DNA from 3 places in the Paenibacillus konkukensis genome. Region 1 is predicted to be linked to each of the others. Evidence: riboswitches for the same ligand, from Rfam matches in the RefSeq annotation. Region 1 holds a riboswitch; each other region holds the start of a gene.
What was found. Region 1 has a riboswitch for cyclic di-GMP ahead of SK3146_RS08225 (EAL domain-containing protein). Riboswitches for the same ligand answer to the same signal wherever they lie in the genome.
Positions count from the first base shown of each region.

Region 2: another riboswitch for cyclic di-GMP. It lies ahead of SK3146_RS28920 (chemotaxis protein CheX); the one in region 1 lies ahead of SK3146_RS08225 (EAL domain-containing protein).
Region 3: another riboswitch for cyclic di-GMP. It lies ahead of SK3146_RS10105 (hypothetical protein); the one in region 1 lies ahead of SK3146_RS08225 (EAL domain-containing protein).

Region 1 covers NZ_CP027059.1:1,893,090-1,897,321, reverse strand. The annotation lists gene SK3146_RS08230 (sulfatase) at 31-1,563, shown strand; cyclic di-GMP riboswitch class I at 1,767-1,853, shown strand; gene SK3146_RS08225 (EAL domain-containing protein) at 1,935-4,007, shown strand; gene SK3146_RS08220 (methyl-accepting chemotaxis protein) at 4,069-4,232, shown strand, end outside.
Region 2 covers NZ_CP027059.1:6,656,343-6,660,574, forward strand. The annotation lists gene SK3146_RS28905 (hypothetical protein) at 1-237, shown strand, start outside; gene SK3146_RS28910 (class I SAM-dependent methyltransferase) at 570-1,145, shown strand; gene SK3146_RS28915 (DedA family protein) at 1,152-1,760, shown strand; cyclic di-GMP riboswitch class I at 1,974-2,057, shown strand; gene SK3146_RS28920 (chemotaxis protein CheX) at 2,162-2,611, shown strand; gene SK3146_RS28925 (sensor histidine kinase) at 2,732-3,862, shown strand.
Region 3 covers NZ_CP027059.1:2,357,416-2,361,647, reverse strand. The annotation lists gene SK3146_RS10110 (esterase-like activity of phytase family protein) at 1-1,324, shown strand, start outside; cyclic di-GMP riboswitch class I at 1,750-1,840, shown strand; gene SK3146_RS10105 (hypothetical protein) at 1,945-2,244, shown strand; gene SK3146_RS10100 (DUF2935 domain-containing protein) at 2,450-3,262, shown strand; gene SK3146_RS10095 (LysR family transcriptional regulator) at 3,706-4,232, opposite strand, start outside.

The sequences.
Region 1 (4,232 bases):
GCTGAACGGCCATAGGAGGAACGATCGTTCATGAATGTAATCTTGATTACGCTGGACAGCTTGAATCGGCATTATTTGAAAGCATACGGCCAACCGGCCGGACTGGATGTTCTGACGCCGAATTTGGACCGGTTGGCGGCCCGTTCGGCCGTGTTTGACCGGCACTATTCAGGCAGCTTGCCGTGCATGCCGGCCAGGAGGGAGCTGTATACCGGCACGCAGGAGTTTCTGTGGCGGTCATGGGGACCGGTGGAGCCCTTCGATCTGCCGGTTGCGCGCGCTGCGAACCGCAACGGGTACGTCTCTCAGTTTATCAGCGACCAGTTTCATTTCTTTCTCGGCTACAGCCACGGCTATTATGACGACTATCACGGGTTCGAGCTGGTGCGCGGACATGAGCTGGACCCTTGGAAAACGGCTCCTCTGCAAGCGGAAGACGAGCCTTTCCTGAAGCAAATCAGCTATCGAGAGGGGGCGCCGAAGCCGTTCAATCGGGCGATCTACGCGAAGAACGTCAGAAATTTCCGCCGGGAGGAGGATTTCTTCGCTCCGAGAGTGTTTACATGCGCCGAGCAGTGGCTGGAGGACAATCATATGCATGACCGGTTTATGCTCGTCATCGACAGCTTCGATGTGCATGAGCCGTTCCATAATCCCGACAGCGTTGCCGGCATGTATACGGATGAGGATACCCATGATCCCGATCTGCCGGTATGGGCTCACTCGGGACGCACCGACAAGGGGCACGGGCAATTGAGCGAGCGGCAGCTTGCTTTTGTCCGGTCGCAGTATGCGGCCAAGCTGTCGCTGACCGACAAATACCTCGGCAAGGTGCTGGATAAGCTCGACGAGCACGGGCTGTGGGATTCGACGATGGTCATCGTCACATCGGATCACGGCCACTATCTGGGCGAGCGCAATCTGATCGGCAAGCCCGCTTACAATAATTACAACGTGCTGGCCCATATTCCGCTGATGATCTGGCATCCGCAGGCGGCGCAGCAGGGCAGCCGGATTCCGGCCTTGACCTCGACCGTCGATATATACGCGACGATCATGGAAGCGATCGGAGAACCGCAGCGTCTCGGGCACGGGCGCAGTCTGCTTCCGCTGCTGAGGGGAGAGACGGATAAGGTAAGAGACTGGGCGCTGTACGGTTATTTCGGCGGCGCGCTTAACATCACCGACGGCAGGCATACGTATCATGTCGCTCCGGACGAGAGCGTGCCTTTATACAACTACTCTACGATGTACATTAATCCGGCGGCGTTCTTCCTTCCCGGTTATGTGCCGGAGCAGGTGGAAGCCGGACGGTTCCTGCCCTATACCGACGCTGTCGTATGGAAATACGAGGTCAAGTTCCCGCCTGAATTCGCCAGCTTCCGAAAAGCCGGCTATGCTACCGAGCTCTATGATACGGAGCGGGATCTTTGGCAGGAGCATGATCTCCTCGGCAGCTCGCCCGAGCTGCACGACCGCATGAAGGAGCTGCTGCGCTCCGCCTTGTCCGAGCTGCAGGCGCCTCCCGAAGCGTTCACGCGGGCCGGCGTTGCGGCCGGTTAGAGCAATCCGCTATTATCGAAACTCCCGCCTCGTTTGAGAGGTTGGGAGTTTTTTTCGACAAAATCCGAGTAAATTTCCGGCTATTATGTAACAACCTGTTGAAAAATTTATATATTGTGAATATAATGGTTTTACAACACTATGCAATTAGGTATTTTCGATTATTGAAATAGTTCTATATACCTAAATTATCATCATTTATCTAACGATAAAGGCAAACCTTTTGAAAGAAAGGGACGCAAAGCTATGGGCCTAAGGAACATCCGTTCTAAGGTCGCCAAGCCGCCGAAATGGATGTTCTATGGACATCATCCGTTCGGGTGGTGTTTTATTTTTTAACTGAAAAACCTATTTCTTCTAAAGGAGCAAAGATGGTTGATTATAAACATTTAGTGGAAGACTCCATTGCCGGAATGTTTTTTATCCATAATGAAGCGTTAACATTTGTCAATAATGCGTTCACTTCCTTATTCGGCTACGCTTCTGTAGAGGATTTTTATGCCAATCACCGGTCTTTACAGGATTTGATGCCGTTAGAATCGTATCGCACCTTATTCCGGCAGAAGAAACAGGTTGGTTCCGGCAAAAAACAAGCCCAAGACCGTTACATGATCGAGTGTTATCATCGCGGCGGGCATTCGATTTATGTTGAAGTGTTTGCAAAAATGAACCGTCAAGACGATGAGGTGACCATTTATGGAACGATGATCGACGTTTCCGATTCCATCCATATGCAGCGAGAGCTTCATATGAGTGAGCAAAAATACCGCTCGCTCTTTGAATACAATACCAACTTGATTTACTCCTTTGATTTGGACGGACATTTCGACAGTATGAACCCGGCCGTTACGGACACGCTCGGCTACAGCTTTGACGAGCTGATCCATATGAATTTTGAGAAATTCATCCATCCGGACGATTTGACGATGACTTTGCAAAACTTTAACGAAGCGAAAACGTACGGACGCCACTGCTCTTACGAGGCAAGAGTGATACATAGATCAGGTCAAATCCGGCATACGCATATCATTAATATCCCGATTTATATCGACGGGCAAATTACCGGCGTATACGGAATCGCCCGAGATATTACCGAATTGAAAAACTACATTGAACAAATTGAACGGCTGGCTTACTACGACTATCTGACCGGATTGCCCAACAGGCGGTATTTCGAGCAAAAAAACGCCGAATATTACAGTGAGCGGCGGACGGCAACCTTAGCGCTGATCGATCTGGACGGCTTCAAAACGATTAACGATACGCTTGGACACGATATCGGCGACGAGCTGCTGAAGGAGTTCTCCCATCTTCTGCTGAGGGTTTGCTCGTCTTCGGATTTATTCGTTTCGAGAATAGGAGGCGACGAGTTCGCCGTAATAGCTCCTGACGACGCCGGATATCCCAGCATTCTCCGGGTTGCGGAAGAGCTGCTGGAGCAGCTGCTAAAGCCGCTGCACGTCAATGAGTTTGAGCTGTACATTGCAGCCAGCGTCGGAATATGCAGCTCGATCGGTCAAGAAACCGCTCCCATGCAGTTATTCAAACATGCGGACATCGCTTTATATAACGCCAAGGCAGCCGGTAAACGAAAAATTTCCATCTATTCTCATTTGAATGATGAGGTAACGTTAAAGCGCTTTACGCTGGTCCGCGATATTCAGCAGGCCATTGCAGGCAAGCAATTTTATTTGGAATATCAGCCGCGGTACGATATCAAAAACCAAAGAGTCACCTGCGTCGAAGCCTTATTGCGCTGGAAGCATCCATCTTGGGGGATTGTTCCGCCAGGCGAATTTATCCCCATTGCCGAGGAATCGGGACTGATCGTCGAGCTGGGGAAATGGGCGCTGCAAACCGCTTGCCGGGAAATCAAGCCGCTCGCCGAGGCTTGGGACTTTAATTTATCGGTAAATGTATCCGTCGTACAGATTATGAACCAGGAGTTCGTTGCCACCATCAAGCAAATATTGGAGGCGGAGCGGTTCGATCCCCGCAGGCTCGAGCTGGAAATCACCGAATCGGCGCTGTATAACTCCGAGGAGAAGATGAGATATTTTCTGGACGAGCTGAAAGGGTTAGGCATTCAAGTTTCGCTGGACGATTTCGGAGCCGGCTACTCGTCGCTGAGCTTTATTCAAAAATACGCCATCGATACGGTAAAGCTGGATAAAACGTTTGTGAATACCCTTACGGTCAATGATCGAAACGCCAAAATTTTCTCGAGCATCGTATCCTTATTAAAGTCGCTGGAAACGAATGTGGTGGCCGAAGGCATTGAAACGATCGAGCATTACCATTTTTTAACGAAAAACGAGTGCGACGAGGCGCAGGGATATTTATTTTCCAGGCCGATTCCTGTCCATCAATTAATCGAAATGGTGGTCGAGCTTCCCCATATTTGCAGGATTTCGTCTGCCTATAGACCGGCCTCGGAGCAATAATATCGTTCAGATCGCCGATCCGGGCTTACAAGGAAAATAATGAAAAGGAGCAGGTTGCGTGATGCTAAAAAATATAACTATCGGAAACAAACTGCGGTTTCTGAATGTCGTCGCCGTGTTATTTATCATTATCGTCGGAGCGACAGGCTACTTGTATATTAAGGATATGGCGGAAAATACGGATATGATGTACAACGACCGATTAATTCCGATCAAACAGATTCA
Region 2 (4,232 bases), 3.2 Mb from region 1:
GCAGGCTATGTACTGGGCTTCCCGTTGTCTCAACGGGTCATAGCTCCTGAACGGGGGATCGGGAGGCTGTATCAAGAAGGTCCTTCGCCGGATTTAGGAACGCATCTGCTGCTGTTCTACGCCTTGGTCATCCCTTTTGCGGCGTGGTGCTTCTGGCTTGGAGGCAAGCATATGCACCGGTATTTGCTGGCACGCGATGCTTCGGCCTCCGGGACCGGAAGAAGGAGCAAGCAATGAGCATGCGTCTGCGCCCGAAGACGACAACCTGATAGCTCTGAGTGGTGTCAGTCAACCATACGCCCCCGGTAGCCGGTTAAAGCTACGGGGGTTTTTATATGTTGTTTTTGGGACAACTCCTCCTGAAGCCCTATATCATGGCTAAAACTAACATATGTTGTTAGAATGAATGCCGAAAAGCAGTCCGGAAGACAACCTGGTCTTAAGTCCAGTAAAATCCCGGCCTGCGGACTGTTGAATAGTTCATCCAAAATTTGTATGCTTAATGTGAAAAGTGATAAAATTGTGAACGCATCAAAAAAAGAGTAATCTTATGAAGAGAGGTTCCCACCATGATTGATGTCAATGCGCTAGTTCAGGAAAAGTTTCTATTCCTTCATAAATTTCTCCGTTCCCCTAAGCAGATGGGGAGCATCACGCCGAGCTCCAAATTTTTGGCTAGAGCAATGGTTCGGCATATACCTTGGCATGAAGTGGGCGCCGCGGCGGAGCTCGGAGCCGGCACCGGGGCGATAACCGAGCAAATTCAAGTCAATCTGAAGGAGCGGACCAAGCTGCTGCTGTTTGAAAAGGACGGCATTCTGCGCGACCAGCTTGCCGTGAAGTATCCGGGAGCTGCCTGTTACGCCGACGCATGCCATATCCGAAATGCGATGAAATCCGAGGGCATCGGCCAGCTCGACGCTATTGTCAGCGGTCTGCCGTTCTTTAACTTCCCGCAGGGACTGCGGGATAATATTATGAAGGAAGTGGCGGCTTCGCTGAAGCCGGGGGGATATTTTATCGCGTTCCAGTATTCGCTGCAGATGAAGCATAAGCTCAGCGGCGATTTCGATATGGAGACGATCGACTTTGTGCCGTTTAATTTGCCCCCGGCTTTTGTCTATGTTTGCCGCAAGAGAGGTTGATCGTTCATGAGTTATGATTCGCTGCTGTCCATGATCGGACAATTCGGTTATGCGGCTTTGTTTTTCGCTCTGTGGTTAGGCATCGTCGGCATGCCCATTCCCGATGAAGTTATCGTCATGACAGGCGGCGCTGCAACAGCCAGCGGTTTGCTGCATGTTATACCGGCATTTGCGTTAACGTATTTGGGCGTTATTTCCGGGTTGTCCCTCGGCTATTTTCTGGGAAGGTTCGTCGGCAGTCCGGTGATCGAGAAGCTGAAGCGCAAGAAGAAGATGGACAAATATTTGAGCATGTCCGAGAGTCTGATCGAAAAGTACGGAAGCATGGCGCTGGTGATCAGCTATTTCTTCCCGGTTGTCAGGCATGTAACCCCTTATATTGTCGGCATAAATAAAATGACGTTTCGGCGCTATGCCTTGATTTCCTATTCGACGGGCTTGGTATGGACGCTGATCTTCTTTGTTGCTGGCCGCTTGGCCGGAGACCATGTGGAGGAAGCCGGCAAACTCATTCATCTGTACGGGCTTCGGCTTTTATGGGTGCCTGCCGCGCTTGTGATGATTTGGGCCGTCTATCGGCTCGTTTTCTCCAAACGGTCGCTGGGCGGAGAATAGCTTGTTTTCGGGGCTCCCCGCAAAATACCTGAATCAGCTTCGAAGTCAAGGCCCCACTACTTTGTGGGGTTATTTTACTTTTCCGGGAGGGCGGTAGTCGTAAAGTCATGTTTTTTTGCGGCAATGATATCGGAAAATGATACTATTTTATTACCTTCTATGCTACAATGGGATTAGTTTGATACGTATTTTCCGTGGAAGCTATCATGACAAATCGAAAAACGGCAAACTTATCGAAAGGTAAGGACGCAAAGCCACAGGCCTAAGGAACCATTCTATGGCGGCTGGGTTACCGAAATTGCGCTTATATTCCGGTCTTTGTAGAACAAGACTGCCCAATTTCGGGCAGTCTGTTTTTTTTCTCGGGAAAATAACTTTCATTTGAAAAGGGGTTGTATTGTGTGCAAGCAAACTTCGTCAATCCGTTCTTGACTTCATCGCTTCATGTCATCGAAACGTTGATCCAGATTAAACCTGTCGTAGGGCAGCTCAGTGTGAAAACGATTCACTATACCGAGGACTACGTTTGGCTTAAAATCGGCATCATGGGGCAAATGAGCAAAGACGTTTTATTCGGGTTTCCGGAGACGGTAGCTTTCCGTATGGTTTCCGGCATGATGGGAGGATATCCCGTTAGCCATTTTGACGAGCTATGTCAGAGTGCCGTAGGAGAGCTTGGCAATATGATCAGCGGCAATGCGAGCACGCTGCTGTACCAGCAGGGGATCGAAGTTGACATAACGCCGCCTCATCTCGTTAACGGCACCGCGTACGCTTGGGGAGGGCAAGTGTTCAGCATCCCGTTGTTAATTGACACGATCGGCGAATTCAATATTTACATATCAGCATAAATTCATGCAAAGCAAGAGACAAAATGTATAAAAAAACTGTTAAATAGAGCATTGGCGTGTGTGAAGCTTTATGATAAGTTAAATATTATCACACAATTCAACTATAGGCGGGTTTTCATCATGGACGAAGAGCCTTTGCTGAAGAAAATACGGAATTCGAAGCCGCAGATCGTGCAATTTTGGCTGCGGGGAGCCATCAAGCTTTCGGGGCTTGCCGGGATCGAGAAGCTGCAGCGAAACGGCGACCGGTATTTCGATTATTTGCTGGATATTCATATTCCGGCCGCTGCCCATCCTTTTCAAGCCGTAGTTCCGGACTGGTGTGCCAGGTATTCCGAACTTAAGCTGCAAATTATTGATATTATCGACTGTTCTCACCGTTGGCGCCAAGCCTTTTTTGCGTATTGCGGAGACTGGGCGCCGAAGGATTTGCTCCAGGCGATCAGCATGCGCATCGATTATTTCGAGGCACAGCTCTGCGAGGGCTATTGGCAAAGAACCGTGTCGTCCTTAAAAGAAAAGGACATGGCGATTCATCAGCTTCACGACGACAGAATCAACCTGCTTGGCAAAATGGCCGCGAGCATGGCTCATGAAATTAGGAATCCGCTTACTTCGATCAAAGGCTTCCTTAAGCTGCTGCGTTCCAATATTCAGTCGCTGCCGCGTGAGAAAGCGGATGCCTATCTGGAATTTATTGAAGAAGAATGCAACAATATGCATATGCAGGTTACCGGATTTCTCAGCTTTTCCAGAAGGCCCATTATTGAAGAAGAAATGGCCCATATCCCGGTAAAGCAAATGATCGAATACAACTTGTCGCTGCTAAACCCTCGGCTCATCAACGAGAATGTTCATTTATCGATAAGCATAGCGGACCATTTGACGCTCAATTGCCAGAGGCTGGCGATTCAGCAGGTTTTGAACAACCTGATCAACAACGGCATCGACGCGCTGTCCGAGATCAAGCATGAGAAAAAAATGGAGATCCATGCCTTTGAAGAAAGCTGGGGCATCTCCATCCACATAAGCAACAACGGTCCGGCCATCCCGGCTGAGATTTCAAATACGCTGTTTACCCCGTTTGTAACGAACAAGACGAACGGTACGGGGCTCGGGCTTGCCATTTGCAAGCAAATTATGTCCAAAAACGAGGGAGATATTACTTTTCAAAGCTCGGAAGAAAAAACGGTCTTTATATTAACTTTTCCGAACCGCCCCGCTTGCGATATGCAGCCGGTTCGCAATTGAATCGAAGAAGCCCTGTGCGGCTTCTTTTTTTTGTTGTTTAGGAATTATGCGCAGCCATTTCCTGTGGATATCCGGGGGCTCCCCCGAAAGGAATGTCTACCCATAGAACGATCCCAGAGGAATGGTTAGACGCCGATCCAGCTTAGGCTGGATGCGGACGGAATAAGCTTCAGAGCATCACGTCACTTTTGGGGGATTTGTTCTCCGGATTCGCACATCTGGCAATATGTTCTGCTGGATGACTGCGCAGCTTCTCGTGTATAGTAGGTTTCATGTTAAAAAGAAGTAGAGTTCCTTGCTGACGGCATGACGATGCAGATCCGGGGAGCTCTGCTTATTTGCGTTGCCTTGGTTTGGTTTTCTCATCCCT
Region 3 (4,232 bases), 460 kb from region 1:
TGTCGTGATCGACGGCAGCACGTATGTGCCGCTGCGCGCGATCGGCGAGGCGCTCGGCAAGCAGGTGGAATGGAACGAATGGACTCAATCGATCCGTCTGAAAGACCAGCCGAAGGTTGCCGCAGTACATGAATGGAAAAATCCGCCCGAGCTGACAGGAAGCATCAAGGAAGGGGGATTCTCAGGATTGCTGCATATGCCCAGCGATCCGGAGGACGTCTTCTACACGATGGCAGACCGCGGGCCGAACGGCGAATTCGGCAAGGACAAGCTTCGCACCTTCCCGGACGACACGTACGTTCCGAGAATGTACAAGATCAAGGCGGCCAACGGCACGATCGAGGTGCTGGAGACGATCAAGCTGCATTTGCCCGACGGCAGGAAGGACGTATATACCGGTACATCCGATGTCACAGGCATGCCGAATTTACAAGAAGGCGACGAGGTGCCTTACGACGGTACGGGAACGAAGAAGCTGGGCTATGACCCGGACGGCTTGGACCTTGAAGGCATTGCCTACAGCCCGAGCGACGACACATTCTGGCTGTCCGACGAATACCGCCCTTCGATTTTGCAGGTGAAGCGAGACGGAACGATCTTGGGCCGTTATGTGCCGCAAGGAGCCAAGGACAAGCTGCTGGCTGCCGGAGCGCAGACGGATATTTATGATATTTTGCCTGCGGCGTACAACAACCGCATCGCCAACCGCGGCTTCGAGGGCGTGACGATTTCTCCGGACGGCCGGTATTTGTACACCTCGATTCAAAGCCCGATGGCCGTTCCCGATCAGAAAACCGGGGAAAAATCGCGCAACCTGCGTATTCTCAAAATGGATTTAAGCAGCAAAACGGTCGTCGGAGAATACTTGTATATTGCCGAGGACGCCTCGATGTTCCGGAATGTGAAGCAAAAAGATATTGTCATCAGCGACCTGTCGGCGCTGAGCCAAGATACGGTGCTGGTTGACGAGCGCGATAAAAACGCCGGCGACGAAGCGCAGCTGAAGCGAATTTATAAAGCGGACTTTTCCAAAGCGACGAATCTGTTAGGAACTGCCGACAGCGAGCAAGTGGAAGCGCTGAGCATCGAGCAGCTGAAGGCGAAGGGCATCGCGCCTGTGAGCAAGGAATTGGTCGTAGATGTAGCCAAGCTCGGTTATCCGCATGAGAAGCTGGAAGGACTCGCTGTCGTCAACGAACATACGATCGCGGTTGTCAACGACAATGATTTCGGCGTGGACGGCTACGACGAGCAAGGCCAGCTGCAGGTCAATCAGAATCCGACGCAAATGTATGTTATCACGGTGAACGAGGAATTAAAGTAAAACGGCTAATCGCCGAAATCTCCTTGCCAGTAGGCAGGGAGTTTTTTTTGCCGTAGAACAAGTCTTTGACGATATTAACTGCCGCCGAACGGAGCGCGGACATCTGGTAGACAGTGTCCGATATACATTATCTCCCATACTGTAGAAGTCTGTCCGAAGGAGTACGTGGTTCATCGGACAGACTCCTAGGTCCATTGTCCGCGAGATATCCTGCTTGCGGATTATGACGGCAGCCGCCGTTTGCGACCGGAGCCTATGTTGCGTTTGCGGGAAAATAGTTTGATCGTCGCGGCATTACGAGCCAGAAATGAGTCTAAAGTCCATGTAGACAGGCGAAAAATAGTCAATTAGCAACATGCATTCCGCTATGCGTATCTTATATGCTATTGTTGTCGTATTTTGTTACACGAATTGACAAATTTCGAACTCGATAATGGCAAAGCAGGCGAAAGCCTGTGACGCAAAGCTATAGGGGCTATCGAACGGATCGGTCCGTTCTGCCAGCCAGCTGCCGAAGGATCGGTGATACGCATATGCAGCGGACTCCCGCCGAGGCTAAGAGGAGTCTTTTCGATGTTTGTGGGATACGTCATTCAAGTAATGCGGAGGGTTGAAAGACGATGTCTAACGAAGAGCGGGAGTTTATGACGAAGGAAGGTTTTTTTACGGTTATCGAAGGGAAGATGATCGGCGTTTATTTATCGAGCGAAGGCCCGAAAATGTTTATGAATCAGGAAGTGTTCGACCTGCGTTACCCATGTTGGGACGTGGAGATGGTCATGGGGAAAAACAGCCATTTGCTGAGCTTTTACTGGTACGGCGAAGTGAAGTTCTCGTTTCGCTGCGGCTTTGTCAATGATTTGTTCTTGAGCCTGTACGATTATTTGAGCTGTAGATTGGAAACGAGAAGACTGGCTTAAGCGGCGGGCAATCGAGCCGGGAGCCGGGTGCGGCGACAATGAGGGATGGGCTGCGGAGCGTTTTTTTTGCCCGTACGTGACACCAAGCGGGAGGCGTAAGCATACTATGCTTATCAAGAACGACCTGGGCATTCGCCCAGCGTTGCCACCATTGCTGCGAAGGCGGGCTCGGAAGGAGCGAAGCCGCCTGAAGGAGGAAAGCTCCGTGGAACCATCTGCTTACGTATCGTCCGCTTCATTCGAGCATCCGTTCTGGCTGCAGGTTTGCGGCGATCACGCCCGCTTTATCAGAGATGCGCTCGCTCCTTCTGAAGAAGAAGAGATCGGCCGGGCCGTTTGTTTCATCCGCACGTTCGACGCGTTGCTTAACGATTCGCGACGTCCGCTGAACGGAGCTTCGTGGGTTCAGCTGAGCGAGGCGGCTTTCCGGCGGGTGCAGGAGCTGCGGGCCTTTAAGCTGCATCTGCTGGAGCGGTCGCTTGACGGCCGCGTGGTCATTTCGCTTCCGCCTACGTTCATAAATCATATGGTTAACGAGGCGGAGGAATATATCCGGGTGCTCGCCTTTCTGAGAATCGGGGAGCCGGCCCCGGTGTTTGACGAAATCCATCATCACTTGGTATGGCTTGCCGATGCGGCGGGCCATGCCGGCTCCATAGCGGCCGACCTGGATATGACGGAACGGCGTCTGCTCGAGCTGAGCCGCACGTTCGAAACGCATTTCACGGACTTTTATTTGAAGGCGATCGAAGTTGCGGGATACATGCGGACCAGGCTGAAGCAGTTCCCGGCCCTGGCGCGCTTCCAGAAGGAAGTGGAGCTGGAGATGGCGCTGTTCCGGGAGTTTCTGAGGGAGCTGGAGGAGCTGGCGCTCTCGAAGGAAGTGCTGGGAACGCTCAGCCCCTTGATGCCCGACCATATGGCGCGGGAAGAATGCTACTATCTGATTAAGCTGGCGAGCCTCTCTAATACCCGCCCGCCGAATTGCGATCCGGCGAAGCCCAGGGTGGAAGGCTAGAGCTTGTCAGCTCTGACGCAGCTGCGCCGTCAACCGCCGCCGGATATTTGCGGGGACTGCGGCTGATTACAAACGAATAAGCGTGCTTTGCTGCATATGGGATGCGGCAGGGGACGCTTTTTTTGTTTAGGAAATGATGCGCAGCAATATCCTGTGGAAATCCGGGGTCTCCCCCGAAAGTAAAGTCTACCCATAGAACGATCCCAGAGGAAGGGTTAGACACCGATCCAGCTTAGGCTGGATGCGGACGGAATAAGCTTCAGAGCTTCACGTCACTTTTGGGGGATTTGTTCATGCTGCGCTCTGTCCCAGTGCGGGCAAAGCGGCAGGGCGCAGCATGAAGCGATTCCTGCTAACGGGCGCCGTGGCCCAAGCGCATGAGGGCGGATTAGCGCAGATGCCGACGCGAGAGGAGGGGCAACGGCAAACAGTTGGAGCCGCTGCTAGGACTGAAGGCACAGCTCCAGCATCGTCTGCGCCGCGAAAGACAGCGGAACGTCCTTCAAAGTGACGATGCCGATATGACGAGGCGGTATAGCCGGCTCCAACCGCAGCTCGAACAGCTCTCCGGAAGCCAGCTCCTCGGCGGCGAACTGCCCGGTGACGCAGGAGATGCCGAGCCCGGTCTTGGCGAATTGGATAAGCAGATCGAGACTGCCCAGCTCGAATTCCGGGGTAATGCGAACCTGATGAGCCTGAAAATAGCGGTCCGCATATTTGCGCATGCTGCTGTCTCTCTCCAGCAAGATGATCGGGTAGGCCGCCAGCTCCGCCGGGGTCATCGTTTGCCCCTGCAAATGGCTGTATCTGGCCCCGGCGACAAAAATATCGTGGAGCGGCTTCCACCGGCGGATGCTGAGCTGCGCGTCGTCGACGGGAAGATTGACGATGCCGAAATCGATGGCGCCTTCCTTAAGCAGCTTGATCGTCTCCTGCGAGGTGCGGTTCGTGACATGCAGCTTCACGTCCG